4 regions of the Granulosicoccus antarcticus IMCC3135 genome follow, and region 4 is predicted to be linked to each of the others. Evidence: riboswitches for the same ligand, from Rfam matches in the RefSeq annotation. Region 4 holds a riboswitch; each other region holds the start of a gene.

Region 1 (4,211 bases), 2.1 Mb from region 4:
CCCCCGTACTCGCATCCGCAACAAGTACAACACTGCAAGATACCGACGGTGATTCAGTTCCGGATGATCTGGATTATTGTCAGAATTCCGAACCCTCAGCTCCCGTCAATGACAGTGGCTGCGCCCTGATTTCAGGCCTGCTATCCAGTATTGCATTTCGTACCGGATCAGATGAGTTGGAGCAGTCTTCAAGAACCATTCTGGATAACATCATAAACGGGATGAGAGCCACGCCTTCGCATCGCTTTATGATATCAGCGCATACGGATAATTCAGGCACCCTGGAATCCAATATTGCACTCTCGCAAAGCAGAGCTGAAGTGGTCATAAACTATTTGAGAGCCAGAGGGATAGCTCAATCCCGTCTTGAAGTCGTGGTTTATGGAGAGGATCGTCCAAAAAATTCAAATGAATCCAGTAAAGGCCGTTCAATGAACCGCTGCGTTGATATCACGGTGATTGAATAACCAGGCACAACACGACACGATAATTGGATAGTCAGTACCAGACGAAAAAAGGCCGACTCGTTCCCGAGCCGGCCTCTGTCACTCACACTTCAACTAGCTCTTTCATTCACACTTTAAACCAGGTAGTGCGGAGCATACGCAGGCTATAAACACTCAAAGCCAGCGCAAGGATATTACTCCTTGGTTTCAGCCAGCATCTTGTCGACTTCCTCGCGGGCCTCTTCCTTGGTCTTGCCATAGCGCTCTTGGATCTTGCCCTCGAGCTGCTCACGATTGCCATCAATCTGGTCAAGCTCATCGTTAGTGATCTCACCCCATTTGGATTGAACACCGCCTTTGAATTGCTTCCAGTTACCTTCTACTTGATCCCAATTCATACTCGATACCTCGTTTGCTGTTTGGTCCGATCTGGACGAGAACTAAGTATGGGAGAACCTGAGAGGACTATTCGCCTGCTGCAACAACTGCTCATTGACCCTGTAAATAGTGCAGATATCCAACTGGAAACATGACTTGTCACACAAAACAGTGTTGCCGCCTTTCATTGACTCACTTTTCTGCGAGTAGAAATATTCATGCTAATCTATCTACCATCTGATAGGTAAATACATGCTGTACTTACCAGCTACAACTATCAAGTACGTAGACTTTCATCTATTTCGACAACTCTTTGTATTCGATAAACCGCTAACAACGAGAATCACCCCATATGGAAATCAACGCAGACTTCTCACAACGATCTCTCCTGCACACACCCGATATCGAGTGGCAGGATTCACCGATGAAAGGCGTACGCAGAAGAGTGCTGGATCGAGTCGGCAACGAAGTTGCCCGTGCCACCACCGTGGTGAGTTATGCACCCAACAGCCATTTTTCATCGCATGTTCATACAGGCGGTGAGGAGTTTGTCGTGCTCGAAGGCATCTTTCAGGATGAGCATGGAGATTATCCGGCAGGCTCCTATATCCGCAACCCACCACAATCCAGCCATACACCACGTTCAGACGATGGCTGCATTATCTTCGTGAAACTCTGGCAGTTCGATCTGGATGACCGACAGCACGTAGTTGCTGACATGAACACCGTGGAGCTGAACAATGATCCTGTACGCTCCGGTGTGCAGCTACATACCTTGTTTGAAGACAGCCGAGAGACGGTACGTCTGGAGCAATGGGAGGCAGGTGCGACCGTCACGCTGGACACCAATGGTGGAGCCGAGCTGCTGGTACTCGACGGCAGCTTCACTCAAGAGGGAGAAACGGTCGATAAACTTTCATGGTTACGCATCCCTCTGCATGCCGATTTTCAGGCCACAGCCGGTGCCAGCGGCGCCCGTATCTGGGTCAAAACCGGACACCTGCGCTTCACAAAAGAAGAGAAACAAAGACTCGCCTGAGCCTGCTTGCATGAAGTAACCCCATCACTGCCAGAATTTTCAACAACTACATGTTGACAATTGATGGCCTCGTACCCCAACATAGTGTGGTTCTGGTTCCTGCGACACTTGTCGCAGGCTAAGAGGGAAACCGGTGAAATTCCGGCACTGCCCCCGCAACTGTAAGTGACAAGCAACAACCTATTGAACCACTGATGTTCGCATCGGGAAGGAGGGTTTGCGCGCTGGAGTCACGAGTCAGGAGACCTGCCAGGCACAACGATGAAACCAAGGGCGGAGGGCTCTGGAGTTGCTGGTGCTGAATCCTCAGCGATGGCTCCGCATGGCCTTCCGTCCGTCACACTTCGGGGACGAAGAGCAATGAGCATCACCGTATATTCCAAGCCTGCCTGTGTGCAATGCACAGCCACCACGCGCGCCTTGTCAGCCAAAGGTCTGAGCTTCCAGGTTGTCGATCTGACACTGGATGACGACGCTTTCAAGCTGGTCGAATCTCTGGGCTATCGACAAGCACCGGTTGTGGTCGCAGGTGAACATCACTGGGCAGGCTTTCGCCCGGACATGATCAACTCCCTGGTGTGAGTGATTGAGCTCACTGCTCTATTACTCCAGCGCATCGGGCAACACAGAACGCTTCATTCAAAAACTGGATCTGCCGGCTATTCGCCTGCCGATCCGGCTTGATGCGCCTGTCCCCATCATCGACCTACCTTTCGTCCTGATCTGCCCGACATTTGCAGATGGCCAGGGGCGTGGGGCCGTACCCAAACCGGTGATACGGGCGTTGAACGATGTGCAACTACGTAACCAACTGCGCGGTGTGATCGCCGCAGGTAATCGCAATTTCGGAACAACCTTCGCCCTCGCTGGCGATGTGATTGCCCGTAAATGCCAGGTACCCGTGCTGTACCGCTTTGAACTGGCGGGCACGCAGAAGGACATCCAACTTGTCAGACAAGGACTAGAACTCTTTTGGACACAGCAACACTCGAACGAGCCGTGAAGAACGAAGCCCAGCAGCTGGATTATCACGCATTAAACGCCATGCTGAACCTCTATGATGCGCAGGGACATATACAGTTCGACGCCGATCGTCGTGCCGCTCGTCAGTATTTCCTCCAGCATGTCAACCAGAATACTGTCTTCTTCCATTCACTCGAAGAGAAGCTTCGCTACCTGGTGGATGAAGGCTATTACGAGGCGCAGGCTCTGGAACAGTACTCACCTGAGTTCCTCGCTAAAATCTGGAGCAAGGCCTTCGCCTTCAAATTCCGCTTTCCCACCTTTCTGGGTGCTTTCAAGTACTACACCTCCTACACACTGACCACTCGCGATGGCGCACGTTATCTCGAACGTTATGAGGATCGTGTGGTCATGGTTGCATTATACCTGGCACGCAGTGACGAAGATTACGCCCTGACTCTGATGGAGGAAATCCTCAGTGGTCGCTTCCAGCCGGCAACACCTACCTTTCTCAACGCCGGCAAGGCGCAGCGCGGGGAGCTGATCTCCTGCTTTCTTCTGCGACTCGAAGACAATATGGAAAGCATTGGACGGGGTATCAATTCAGCCCTGCAACTCTCCAAGCGCGGTGGCGGAGTTGCTCTGATGCTGACCAATATTCGTGAGCAAGGCGCGCCTATCAAAGGCATCGAGAATCAATCCTCTGGTGTTATTCCGGTAATGAAATTGCTCGAAGACAGTTTCTCCTATGCCAACCAGCTGGGCGCCCGACAAGGCGCCGGTGCGGTTTATCTGAACGCACATCATCCGGACATATTGCGCTTTCTGGATACCAAGCGCGAGAATGCTGACGAGAAGATTCGCATCAAGACACTCTCGCTGGGTGTTGTCATACCGGATATCACTTTTGAGCTGGCACGCAAGAACGAGGACATGTATCTGTTCTCCCCGCATGATGTGGAACGCGTCTATGGACAGGCGTTTGCCGACATTTCGGTCAGCGAGCGATATCACGATATGGTGGATGATCCACGTATCCGCAAAACCAAGATCAATGCGCGTCAGTTCTTTCAGAACATTGCCGAGATCCAGTTTGAAAGTGGCTATCCCTACATCCTGTTTGAAGACACCGCCAACCGGGCGAACCCGGTGGCCGGACGCATATCCATGTCCAACTTGTGTTCGGAAATTCTGCAGGTCAATGAGGCCTCCACCTTCAATGATGATCTGAGCTATCAGCATATGGGTACGGACATCTCCTGCAACCTGGGCAGCCTGAACATTGCCAAGGCCATGGATGGTGGCAACCTGGGTGCCACCGTTGCCATCGCGGTTCGTGCATTGAGCGCGGTGTCGGAGATGAGTGCTATAGACAGTGTGCCTTC
Region 2 (4,211 bases), 190 kb from region 4:
AACGCTGCCAGTCGAAGCCGAGGCCCTGCGGCGGAGTAAGCTGACATGTGCTCCGTCAGGCCAAGGGCGAACATCAACTCGATCATGTTGTCATCGTTGACGACAGCACGCTCAGGAGCTGCCTCAAAAGTCACACCCTCGCCGCAGGAGTGCACCGTCACAGGGTAATAATCTGCTGGCAGCTCGGCATCGGGCCACGTGTAATCGAAACTGACCGCAGGCAGTCCGGTAATGCTGCCTGAGGTTGGCACAATCGAATCGTCAGCATGGCCTCCACTTGCCATGAAGAATATGATCACCGCAATTGCACTGCTGTAGCGATGAGGTGTAAGTCTGATAGTCAAGGGCGTAGCTCTCCTTCAGTAAATTGGCGAGTATGTGGCGAGGTGGAAGGGGCGACGGAATCGCCGGTAATCGGTGAGAAAACAAGTTGTGTCTCACCCGTGCGAGGATGTATGACCGAGTCGACGTGAACCTGCAATATCGGGGCGAGCACTTCATCGGTAAGAACGGCATCCGGAGAACCAAATGCAACGACAGCACCTTCAGACAGGACAATGACCTTGTCGCAGTAGCGGGCTGCAAGGTTCAGATCGTGGAGCGCCGCAATAGTCGTCGCACCGAGCCGTCGCACAGTCGCCAGCAAATCCAACTGGTAGCGAATGTCCAGGTGATTTGTTGGCTCGTCGAGCATCAGTACGGCGCTCTGCTGGGTGAGAGCGCGGGCAAACAGCGCCCTTTGCTTCTCACCACCTGACAGTGTCTGCCAGTTGCGATCAGCAAGATACTCCACCCCAGCAGTCGCCATGGCTGCATAGGCGATCGCCACATCTGTCCTCGATGCACCACCAAACGCTCTCTGGTATGGAAGTCGGCCCAACATGACCATCTCGGACACCGTCATCTCGATCTCGGTTGGCGCCTCCTGTGCAACAACGGCAAGCTGGCGGGCCACCATGCTGCTCGACTGGCGGAGAATATCGGCCCCGTCGAAAAGCACACATCCGGACTCCGAGCGCAGCACTCGTGAAATAGCCTTGATGAGGGTTGATTTGCCACTGCCATTCGGCCCGACAAGACCCACAAAGCTCCCAGCTTCAATCGTCAGGTCGAGACCATCAATCAACAACTGCTGCCCAACCCGAACACGCAATGCATCAATGTCAATATGCATCAACCGAGTCCCCGTTGTGTACGTCCTCGACGGCGCATCAGCGCCAGGAACAATGGGCCACCGATAATCGCTGTCAGGACCCCGGCAGGAATCTCCTGCGGTGCAATCAGCCATCGGGCGAAGACGTCGACCCAAACCATGAAGAGAGCACCAAACAACAATGAGATCGGCACGACACGAACATGCAGGCCACCGACCAGTAGCCGGGTAATATGTGGGATAACCAAGCCGATGAACCCGACCGCGCCGCTGATGGCAACCATCACACCAGTCAACAAGGCTGTAATCACAAACAACTCCGCTCGACGCCAGGCGATGGGCACGCCCAGAGTGGTCGCTGCCTCGTCACCCGCATGCATGGCGTCAAGTTGACGCGAGATCATCATCATCCGCAACGCCACCACTAAAAGCACCGTGGCAGGTAGCCAGAGCACGGCCCAGCGAGCTCGCCCCAGGCCACCGAGCAGCCAGAAAAGCACTTGTTGAGCAGCACGAGGATCACCCCAGAACACCAGAAGACTGGTAATCGCCGACAGCACATAACCAATTACAACGCCCGAAAGCACAAGGCGCATCGGTGTCAATCGGCCACCCTCCTGAGCAATCAAGTACACGACGGCCATTGTCAACGCCGACGTCACGAATGCGGCAAGCGAAATACCCAAACTACCTAATCCGAAGCTACCGAACAGGATCACCAGTGTTGCACCGACTGATGCGCCAGACGAAGCACCGAGCACATAAGGATCGGCCAGCGGATTGCGGACCAACACCTGCATTGCTACGCCTACAACCGATAGTGCAGCTCCAAGGATAGCCGCCAGAACTACTCGGGGTGCACGCAGCTCCCATACGATCTGGACCACGTTGCGGGGTATGCCATCGATCTCTTCCTGGCCCAGAAGTTTGCCGATTATGATGTCCCAGATTGTTCCAGGTGTCACGGCAACAGCACCTATGCCAATCGCTAGAATCATCGAGATCGCAAGAGTTGCAATCAGAGCGACCACCACCACAGGGACTGCGTTCACATCGAGAAGTCCGGTCGTACGTATTTGCCTCGAACCGTGATGGGTCGACGAGACCGTGATTTCAGAAGCTATGGCCATATCGCGCTCAAAAACCGACAATGAGCGACAAGGCAACACTAACGCCACGACAGCGCTTGCGTAGCCCACGACGCAGACCACGGCGACTAATGGGGGTAATAAAACTCGCCGCAGGCATTCGGGCTCGCCGATCGTGAAAACGATCAGCCTACCGTTGCGGGTCAGCGCCGGATTTTGACCGGACTTTCCCTGCGCACGAATTACATTTTCGAACAACTATAGTAGCATTTGCGCGGGCAAAGAATGACCAGGCGATGATGTCATTAACGGAAACGACTCAGTCTTCGTCAACCAGAGTGACAAGTTCGGAATCAATCAGCCTGACCTGCTTGCGGACAAGCTGATTGAAGTGTGAGTAGTCAGCTCAGAACGACTTCTGTTGTAAGACTCATTCGGCAACAACAAGTGGAATGCTGGCTAATAGCTGTCTGTCGGTATCGATGATATATCGGATTTCGTAATTGCCTGCGGCGGAAGGTGCGCTGAATTGCAGCGTATCAACACCAGCTTGCACATACCGGAAGCTCTCATAGCTGTTCAGGCCATCGCCTTCGATTGCAATGGCGATATAGTCCCGATTATTGGCTGGACCTGTCCACTGAACATCAAACGTACTTCCACTAGCGACCGTTGAGGGCGCAGACAGGGAAGCTGACACGCTGGTGACAGTAATCGGAACCGATGCCAGTACCTGATTGTTGTTGTCTATGACATATCGAATCTCATAGTTACCCGGTATTCCCGGCACCGTCAATGCCACGCTACCAGTCCCTTCCTCCAGGTAGCTAAAAGTCCGATAACTGCCTGGGGAGGCGCCCGCATCTGACAGTGATATGTAGTCTCTGTCATTCATTGGGCCTACCCACTCAACCGCGATAGTCGATCCGGCCGGAGCCGTGCCGGGCGCCGTAACCGTCGCAGTAACAGTTGTGACTGTTATAGGCAATCTGAATAATATCTGGCTATCTGAATCAACGATGTAACGAAGTTCGTAATCCCCGGGAGGAACAGATAAGGTCAACTCAACTTCATTCGAGCCCTCTTGTAAATACTCATAGGTCTCGTAAGAGCCCGCTGCCGCACCTGGCTCTGCCAGCGCAATATAATCTCGTGGATTGTTTGGACCACTCCACTGAATCACAATATCGGAACCCGCTGGAGCCGCCTCAGGTGCCGTTAATGTGACTGTGGATTCAACAACCTCTAGAGTCACTGCTGCCACAATCGGGTTTTCTGATTGCAAAGCAGGATCCAGTACATATCGTATCTCGTACGTCCCTGTGGCACCGGGTGCCGTCAACGTTACCGAATCAGAATCCGGAGTCGGATAGCTGAAATTCGAATAGCTTGACGGAAAGGCGCCGACATCAGCGATAGCAATGAAATCACGAGGATTTCCAGGCCCAGTCCAGCTGACAGCAAAGACAGCACCTTGACCAACCGTTGACGGTGCAGAAAGTGTGGCAGCTCCTGCTATCGGAACATTCTCATTCAGGATTTCCTGTAGTGGCTCACGAATGGTTAACGCATAATTTCCACCCAGGGTGCTACCAAAAATCTGCACACGAAAGGGTGTCCGCGATTCTGTCAATTCAAGCAATCCCAGATCCTGACATATAGATGCAAAGTCAATGACGGGTTCATTAGTCGAATCCAATACTCGCCAAACTACATCACAGTCGGCCCCAGCCTCAGAGCCAAGATAGACTGTGTTGCCGGCAGCTGAGGGCAATGTACCCACCGCCACTTCATTGTTTGCAAGTTGCCCCTCGACCAGCTGGCCCAGCGGCAGTACACCAAGATCGAGCGTCGCCGGCGTGATCAAATCAAACGTGTAATTCGTCGCATCACCAGCGGCACTGTAGACATCGATCTCTGCCACATCAGAATTAATGAAAGCCGAACTTTCACACGATAATAATATTTCT
Region 3 (4,211 bases), 3.6 Mb from region 4:
GGATCGGCTAGAGGATTTCTGAGTAGTCCCTGCAATGCAGCTCCGGACATGCCCAGTGAGCTGCCCACCAGCACCGCGAGCAAAGCCCGGGGCAGGCGTATCTCTGTCACGATGATGTGATATCGGGTTTGCAGGTCTGTTTCTGACAACAAATCATCCACAGAGGTGGACGAAGCCGTGCTGAACAGGGCTGACATCACATCAGCTACGGACAATGGCAATGGTCCGATGGTCAGAGACCACACTGTCAACACAAGTAGTGTCAGCAACAGGGTGCTATTCAATAGAACGTCACGCCCCACCGTCATGGCTGAGCCCCTTGAGCCGGGATACCAGACTGCGAGCTCAGCTCGCCAGCCAGCTTCTCCACGGTTTCCACCTGCCGCCAGTCACTACACCCCGCATCCAGATTGCTGAGTGACAACACCGGCTTGCTGAACAGCAAGTCACGCAACAATGGATGTCGAATCACACCAGATCGAGCAAGTGATGTGTCGTGTTCGGTACGACTGAGCATGAATGCATCGGGGGGATCAAGCACGATCGACTCGAGAGATACCCGACCCCAGCCTGTCACGCCGTATTCGCTAGCCTTGTTGCTCACGGCAAGTGCCTGGAACAAGGCATCTATAAAGGTACCTGATGCGGCCGTCCCACCATTACCTCTCAGGTAGAGTGCACTTCGAGCCGCAGACGATGCTTCCACCTGTTGTAAGCGACGTTGTGTATCAGCGATCAGTTCAGCCGCTCTGGCACCACGACCAATAGCCTCACCGATCTGCTCCAGACTGTCAAAAATACTCGCCCAGTCTTTCGGGTACGGCACGTTGATAATATTGATACCAAAGCGTTCGAACAAACGCACCTGATGTTGTGCCTGCCAGCGCCGGGACGCCAGAACGATATCCGGTTGACTGGCAATCACCTCCTCGGCACTGGCCTGATTACTGGCAAAATTTCTGGCTAATGAGGCCTGCGAGGAGCGTTTCGGGTCTTGCGACTGGTATGAGAGCGAGACGATCTGCGATGCATCAGCCAACCCCAGCAACAGCATATCGGCACACAGATTGGTAGACATGACTCTGGGCAGGCGCTGCTCACTGAGCAAGGCTGGCTTTATCACGGTCGCATCACGGCCAGGTGCTTGCAGCATTGATTCCGTCGTCGACGAAGCCGACGATAGTGACCCTGCCGTCGCCGTAGCATGCAATCCGAGTGTGAGCACTAACGCAAGTGGTGCTATTCCAGTCGTCCAACAACTGACAAATGTCACACACTCAGCCACGCAAGCACCTCGATGAACGAGTGCTTCGGGCGCAGTATCGTGAGCATTCATCATCCTGCCCTCTCCTCAGAAATCGATACCTGGCTGAGCTTTTACACCGGCTTTGTAGGCATGTTTGCGATCTGCGATCTCGCTGATTGTGTCTGCTATTTCATGTAGTTCCGGCCGAGCGGCGCGACCAGTGATAATCACCGTCTGACCTTCCGGTCGAGCGCGGATGGTCGAGAGCACATCCTCCATATCCAGAAATTTGTACTTGAGCATATAGGTCAGCTCATCGAGCAACACCAGTTGCACAGACTCATCTTGCAGCAGACGCCTGGCATGAGACCAGGCCTCATCGGCCGCCGCTTTATCGGCATCCCAGTTCTGTGTGTTCCAGGTAAAACCCGTTGCCATGGCGTGGTACTGCACAGTGGCAAGTCCCATGCATTGCTGCAAAAAAGTGACCTCACCAGTAGACTGCGTGCCCTTGATGAACTGCACGACACCACACTGATGCCCGTGGCCCAATGCCCGATAGACGGTGCCGAAACCAGAGGTGGTCTTACCCTTGCCGTTACCGGTAATCAGAATGACGATACCGCGTTCAATCTGGGCTTTTTCGATGCCCGCATCCACAACAGCTTTCTTGCGCTGCATGCGTTCGCTGTGTTTCTGTTTATCTTGCTCTTCCATTTCCGATTCCCATTGACGCATCGTCGAGGTCCGGGGATTTCGCAGACAGATAGAGAATACAGGCTATTTCGCTGGAGCCACTGACACCTTCAGGTACCAGTCAATCAATCACTCCACTACCTGAACTGTATCGTCGGCCGCGCTCACACCCCGGAGCAAATACCAAGTACTTCGATTGTCAGGCAGGTCTTCTGGCTTACCTTCTACCGGATAACGTCGCCTTCCCAAGTGGTTTGCTCCAAGGCCAAACACTCAGTGGCAACTGACGTATCCGTCAGGTTTACAGCAGCGGGGGCTGCGCCGGAATTGAACGATATATTGCATCGATCGTCACCGGACTTCCCATTTCACCCTGACACACAAGCGTATGCCAGAGAACCCGAACGCGAGCATGGTTGCACGCATTCTGCAAGACGTCAATCAGGTTTTGATGACCGGGCGGGCAATGGTTATTCGATTAAAACGAGAATCAGTTTGAAACGTATTACTCCCGACCAAGCAGTGCCAGCCGTACAGTGTCTCAATAACCCAGATCAAGCCATGCAAGCAATACCAGTAGTACCAACATCCACACCATCGCATAGGCATAGACCAGCAGTCCTTGGTGCAACTCGGGGGCACCGGGGCTAGCACCTTCGGCATTCAACCAGGGCTCTTCACTGATGCCTTCCTCATAGACCCTCGGACCTGAAAGCTTGATCTTCAGTGCAAAGGCCATGGCAGATTCGGGCCAGCCGGCATTGGGTGAGCGATGATGTCGAGCCTGCATCGCCAGAGAACGAAAGGAGCAGACCCTCCCTCCTGCCAACCAGATCAGCAATGCACTCAGCCTGGCAGGCAACCAGTTGACGACATCATCCAGTTTGGCGGAGAAACGCCCAAAATCCAGATACCGAGTGGATTTATGACCGATCATTGAATCCAGAGTGTTTATTGCCTTGTACGCGGCCAACCCGGGCAAGCCAAACAGGACACCCCAGAACAACGGTGCTACAACACCATCGGAGGCGTTCTCCGCCAGGCTCTCCAAAGCGGCACCAGCGATACCCGACTCTTGCAAATCTGCTGTCCTTCGGCCAACGATCAGACTGAGCGCTGAGCGCGCCTCACTCACATCGGCACGTAATAACGGACGGCTGACCGCCGCTACATGAGCATAGAGACTGCGGGTGGCCAACAAGCTTGAGGCAATCAGTGCCTCCAGCATGAACCCTGCAAGGGTATCTGGCAGTAACCAGACCAACAACAGCGCTACCAGGGTGGTGACGATGACAACCAGCAACGCTGTCAACATACCCAGCAACTGGCGCGCAAGAGGCAATGATCCCTCTCGATTCAGGAGTCGTTCCAGCCGGTTAATCATCCAGCCAATCCAGACTACAGGGTGCCGAATAGCGGCAAATAGCGATGGGGGCCAACCCAGACACAATTCGGCCACCATGGCCATCAGCATCAACATGCCGTCAAATCTCCGGTTGTATCGACATTCATCAATTCCCAAAACCAGAAAAGGCCCGCCGAAGCGAGCCTTTAAAGGAAATGTCGAACAAACAGATCTAGCTATTAAGCCAACTTGATCTGAACGTCAACACCAGCGGCCAGATCCAACTTCATCAGAGCATCTACCGTTTTTTCTGTTGGATCAACAATATCCATCAGACGCTTGTGAGTACGCAGCTCGTACTGGTCGCGCGCGTCTTTGTTGACGTGCGGAGAAACCAGGATAGTGAAGCGTTCTTTCTTGGTAGGCAAAGGAATTGGACCCAGAACACGGGCACCAGTACGCTTGGCGGTTTCAAGAATTTCTTTCGCAGAACGGTCGATCAGACGGTGATCGAATGCTTTCAGACGAATTCGGATTGTTTGACTGGCTGCCATAATGTATTACTCGATTATCTTCGCAACAACGCCGGCACCAACGGTACGGCCACCTTCACGAATCGCAAAACGCAAACCGTCTTCCATCGCAATCGGGTTGATCAGTTCAACAACGATTTTCACGTTGTCACCCGGCATTACCATCTCAGTACCTTCTGGCAATTCAACCGCACCTGTTACATCCGTTGTACGGAAGTAGAACTGTGGTCGGTAGTTGTTGAAGAATGGCGTATGACGGCCGCCTTCATCCTTGCCCAGTACGTAGATTTCTGCCTCGAACTTCTTGTGAGGGTTGATTGTCTTCGGCTTGCACAGTACTTGTCCACGCTCGATATCTTCACGCTTGGTACCACGCAGCAAGATACCTACG
Region 4 (4,211 bases):
CACAATGCACGCCTGTATGCCAACTGCCCAACGCCTCGGCACTATCCTCTACAAGCTGAAGACCGTGTGCCAGGCAAAGCTGCGCAATCTGGTGAATCGATGCCGGAAATCCGAATGTATGCATCGGCATGCACACAGGAATACGTCGGTTTGTCTCTATATGCCAGCAACAGCCGTCATCTCGCAGTTCTGTCTGACTTTCCAGAAATTCCTGTAGTGCCGCTGGCGCCAGACCCAGACTTTGTCGATCTACGTCAATGAACACAGGCTCTGCACCACAATAGGATATGGCGTTACAGGTGGCCACAAAACTCAGTGACTGTGTCAAGACAAGATCCCCCGGAATCACCCCGGCAACCAGTAAGCTGACATGCAAGGCGCTAGTACCGTTGACTGTCGCGATCCCATGAGCAGCACCGGCATACGATGCGATCAGTTGTTCGAACTCATCGACACACTGACCGACACTGGACACCATGCCAGAGTCGATAACCTCAATCAGTGCCTGTCTGTCCCTCTCACCAAATCTGGGTTCATGCAAACCGATGGAATTGCTCTGATCAAACTGCTGTCTGACGAAATCAACCAGACTGTCAAACATGGTAGAGCTCGGCCCGGTAACGTTTCAGGTTATCTGGCTCGATTAGCCAATCAATGGTTCTTTGCAGACCCTCGCGGATAGCGATCTGGGGACTATGACCTGTCATGCCTATCATCTTCGAGTTGTCACACACCAGGCGATGCACCTCGGATGCAGCGGGACGCAATCGATTCTCATCGACGACGAAACGCGTATCACTGCCCATCAGCTCGCGGATCAACTCCAGCGTATCCTGTATGGAAATCTCGGTATTGGAACCGATATTGACGGTTTCGCCAATCGATGCATCACTACGAGCCAGTGCCAAAAAGCCGCGACAGGTATCGTCAACGTAGTTGAAATCCCGCGTTGGTGACAAATCACCGAGCTGAATTTCAGCCTTGTCAGCAGCAATCTGACAAATAATCGCCGGTATGACGGCTCTGGCCGACTGCCGCGGCCCGTAAGTATTGAACGGTCGGGCAATCGTCAGTGGCAGCTCGAAAGAGTGATGAAAGCTCAAGGCCATGGCATCGGCGGCAATCTTGGATGCACTGTAAGGCGACTGTGCCTGCAAGGGATGCTGCTCATCAATGGGCACATAGCGAGCGGTGCCATAGACCTCACTCGTAGATGTATGAATAACCCGGCCAACCTGGTTATCCATCGAGGCCTGACAAATATTCAGCGTGCCGCCGGCATTGGTATCCAGATAGCTACCCGGGGCGATATATGAATACGGAATGGCAATCAGAGCCGCCAGATGAAAGACGACGTCGATATCTCGCGTCAGAACGCGACAGAAGTTCGAATCACGGATATCGCCACTGACAACTTCGAGATTGTCAGGCGGCGTTATCGAGTCCAGCCACCCCCACGACCCCAGGGAGTTGTACTGGACCAGCGCACGTACCGTGTAGCCTTCGCGCAGCAGCAGTTCGGTCAGATGTGAACCGATAAATCCATCTGCACCCGTTACTAGCGCACGCTTGTTCATATATCTTCAGCAGCATAAGGAAATCAACAGGTGAGAACTGCGGTCGCCGCAGGCATCCGGATTCACACCACCAACCAGAGCTCAATCACGAAACATGCCTCGGCATCCCGTGGTAGCGTTCGGTGTAACCCCAACTGGTGTATGCTGTCGCCTGTCGCAAGGTTCTGACAAAGATGAAAAGGGAACGAGGTGTCATTCCTCGGCTGCCCCCGCAACTGTAAGTAACGCGTTTCGCTATTGACCCACTGGATGCAATATATATCTGGGAAGGGAGCGAAGACCCTTTCGCTGGTGAACACCAGCATTGGACAGTTACAAGCCAGGAGACCTGCCAGGCGATACGTCTTTTACCAATCTGGCGGGGTGTCAGTGGAAATTGAGATGCAGTTTGCGCTTCAGCACTTCGTGCCAGCCCAGATGCCAGTATCTCTCTGACCTGCTCAAACCCCACTCGGTACAACCTGAGGTAACGCGGGGTTGCGTTCCAGTAAATCGATCAAAGAATCCATAGCCACTTCTGCCAGCTCTCGCCCGCCTGTTCTGGCTGGCCTGCTGTTGCTCGCCTTTCCCTGGGCGAGTACCGGACTGGTCTACGCAGAAGCAGATACCACTCTGGGCACGGTTGAGGCCATTGGCGAACTGCCCTACCGTACGGGCAATGTGATCAGTGAAGAGAGCACAGCCAGCCGCAGCCGGGTTGAACGGGTGGAGTTGGAACGCTCACCCAACGCTCTGGCCGCCGTGCTGGCGCGCGAAAGCGGTGTGCAGTATCGTCAATCAGGAGGTTTTGGCAGTTTCTCCAGTGTCAGTATTCGCGCGGCAACGGGTGCACAGACAGCGGTGTATCTCGATGGTGTATTGCTCAACAATGGCGGTAATCCGGTCGTGGATTTCTCCACGCTCGAGATGCTCAATCTGGGCTCAGTCGACATCTATCGCGGCAGTACGCCCATGCAACTTGGGCATGCGGGTATCGGTGGAGCCATCAATCTCAATAGTCTGCAAGCCTCCAAGGTCAATGCCACCCGAATCCGTCTGGGTGTGGGCAGCCTGTCGCTGGCCGGGCTACAGCTCTCGCATCAATCGCGACATGGCGCCTGGGATGTAGCCGCTGCAATCAGTCATCGACAAAGCGATAACGATTTCCGGTTCACCAATAAAAATGGTACGCCACTCAATACCGAGGACGACACAGACGAAAAGCGCAACAATGCCGATGCCAGGCGAACCTCAGCCCTGCTGCGCATGGGCTATCAGCAAAACAAGAATGCCCGTACCGATCTGACCATCCAAGTGTCAGCTCGCGAACTGGGAGTACCGGAATGGGGCAACAACCCTGACAATGTTGCCAGTTACGACACGGCTGCCAGCCAATTCCAGCTATCACAGATCCTTGATGGTCTGGGTAACTGGAACAGTCGTCACAACATCTACTGGCATACGAATTCCGCTCAATATCAGGACCTTGAGAGTCAGGTCGGATTGGGCGCGCAGGATAGCGACAACCAGACCAACACCCTGGGTGCCAAGACCTATTGGGAACACTTGGGTGATGCAGGCACATTGGGCTTGTCTCTGGATCTACGCCAGGAAAAACTGGACTCCACCGATGGGTTGGATGAATCAGCAGCCTTCGATGCGCGTCGCCAGAGCAGCCTTGCCACCGTGCATTATGTGTGGTTCGATTCCACCGATACCTGGTCGCTGACACCTGCCTTGCGATGGCAGCACAACAGCCTTGATGGTTCACAGGCAAGCACATCACAAGAGTTGCATGAATATTCCAGCGACTCGAATACAGGACTACAAATCGGACTGGCCTATCGACCCACAAGCCTGATCACCGTCACAGGAAATGCCGGCAGCTTCTATCGTGAACCCTCGTTCGGCGAGCTCTACGGCTCCATCGGTCTGGTCAATGGAAACCCTGAATTGAAACCGGAAAATGGTATCAACCTGGACGTCGGCATACAGTTCAGAACTGATGACATGAGCCTGAGCAGCACACTGTTCGGCAGCGAACGTGATGAGCTGATTGTGACGTCATTTAACGCCCGTGGTATTGGTGAACCCACCAATGCCGGTGCGGCACGTGTCATCGGAATTGAACTGGCTGGCGAACTGGCACTAACCCCAAAAATTCAGCTGCGTAGCAACATGACATGGCAATCTCCCAAAAGTCGCGACACAGCCGAAGGCTTTCGCGACAAATATCTGCCTGGTGAATCTCAGTTCTCCTTGTATGGTCGTATCCAGTATCAACCCTCTGCTGTCACGCTCTGGTATGAACTGGATATCCAGAAAAAACGCTTCTACGACAGAGCCAATATCCTGCCCGCAGCCGACAGTGAGCAACATTCAATCGGTATCGACTGGTCTCAAGACCAATGGCAAACCACCCTTGGCATACATAATATCAGTGACGACAATATCGAGGACTTCAACGGGTATCCCAAACCTGGTCGTACCTGGTCATTGTCGATTACACGCAACTTGTAGCATTACCAGCTGAAGCTGCAAGATTATCTCTTTTTATAAAACAGTACCCTCACGACCAAGCCAACCGCAACCAAAGAATCCCGGATTTTCCATGAAGACAATCAAAAGCACCAGCAAGTGGCCAATCGCCATTGC

The links. A riboswitch is a leader RNA that binds a small molecule or an ion and turns the genes downstream of it on or off. The one in region 4 is predicted to bind cobalamin.
Region 1: it holds a riboswitch for cobalamin, as region 4 does, so the genes downstream of both, nrdH (glutaredoxin-like protein NrdH) here and IMCC3135_RS24030 (TonB-dependent receptor) in region 4, are expected to answer to the same signal.
Region 2: it holds a riboswitch for cobalamin, as region 4 does, so the genes downstream of both, IMCC3135_RS23210 (FecCD family ABC transporter permease) here and IMCC3135_RS24030 (TonB-dependent receptor) in region 4, are expected to answer to the same signal.
Region 3: it holds a riboswitch for cobalamin, as region 4 does, so the genes downstream of both, cobO (cob(I)yrinic acid a,c-diamide adenosyltransferase) here and IMCC3135_RS24030 (TonB-dependent receptor) in region 4, are expected to answer to the same signal.

The regions. Positions count from the first base shown of each region.
Region 1 covers NZ_CP018632.1:7,688,204-7,692,414, forward strand. Annotated here, with positions in the region: gene IMCC3135_RS33370 (OmpA family protein) at 1-467, shown strand, start outside; gene IMCC3135_RS33375 (CsbD family protein) at 641-844, opposite strand; gene IMCC3135_RS33380 (cupin domain-containing protein) at 1,177-1,863, shown strand; cobalamin riboswitch at 1,940-2,131, shown strand; gene nrdH (glutaredoxin-like protein NrdH) at 2,224-2,445, shown strand; gene nrdI (class Ib ribonucleoside-diphosphate reductase assembly flavoprotein NrdI) at 2,450-2,866, shown strand; gene nrdE (class 1b ribonucleoside-diphosphate reductase subunit alpha) at 2,836-4,211, shown strand, end outside.
Region 2 covers NZ_CP018632.1:5,356,611-5,360,821, forward strand. Annotated here, with positions in the region: gene IMCC3135_RS23200 (ABC transporter substrate-binding protein) at 1-344, opposite strand, end outside; gene IMCC3135_RS23205 (ABC transporter ATP-binding protein) at 341-1,174, opposite strand; gene IMCC3135_RS23210 (FecCD family ABC transporter permease) at 1,174-2,205, opposite strand; cobalamin riboswitch at 2,376-2,516, opposite strand; gene IMCC3135_RS23215 (VWD domain-containing protein) at 2,672-4,211, opposite strand, start outside.
Region 3 covers NZ_CP018632.1:1,968,970-1,973,180, reverse strand. Annotated here, with positions in the region: gene IMCC3135_RS08480 (FecCD family ABC transporter permease) at 1-308, opposite strand, end outside; gene IMCC3135_RS08475 (ABC transporter substrate-binding protein) at 305-1,339, opposite strand; gene cobO (cob(I)yrinic acid a,c-diamide adenosyltransferase) at 1,352-1,963, opposite strand; cobalamin riboswitch at 2,128-2,361, opposite strand; gene cbiB (adenosylcobinamide-phosphate synthase CbiB) at 2,484-3,422, opposite strand; gene rpsJ (30S ribosomal protein S10) at 3,527-3,841, opposite strand; gene tuf (elongation factor Tu) at 3,848-4,211, opposite strand, start outside.
Region 4 covers NZ_CP018632.1:5,541,748-5,545,958, forward strand. Annotated here, with positions in the region: gene IMCC3135_RS24020 (LegC family aminotransferase) at 1-601, opposite strand, end outside; gene IMCC3135_RS24025 (NAD-dependent 4,6-dehydratase LegB) at 594-1,577, opposite strand; cobalamin riboswitch at 1,720-1,927, shown strand; gene IMCC3135_RS24030 (TonB-dependent receptor) at 2,055-4,076, shown strand; gene IMCC3135_RS24035 (hypothetical protein) at 4,168-4,211, shown strand, end outside.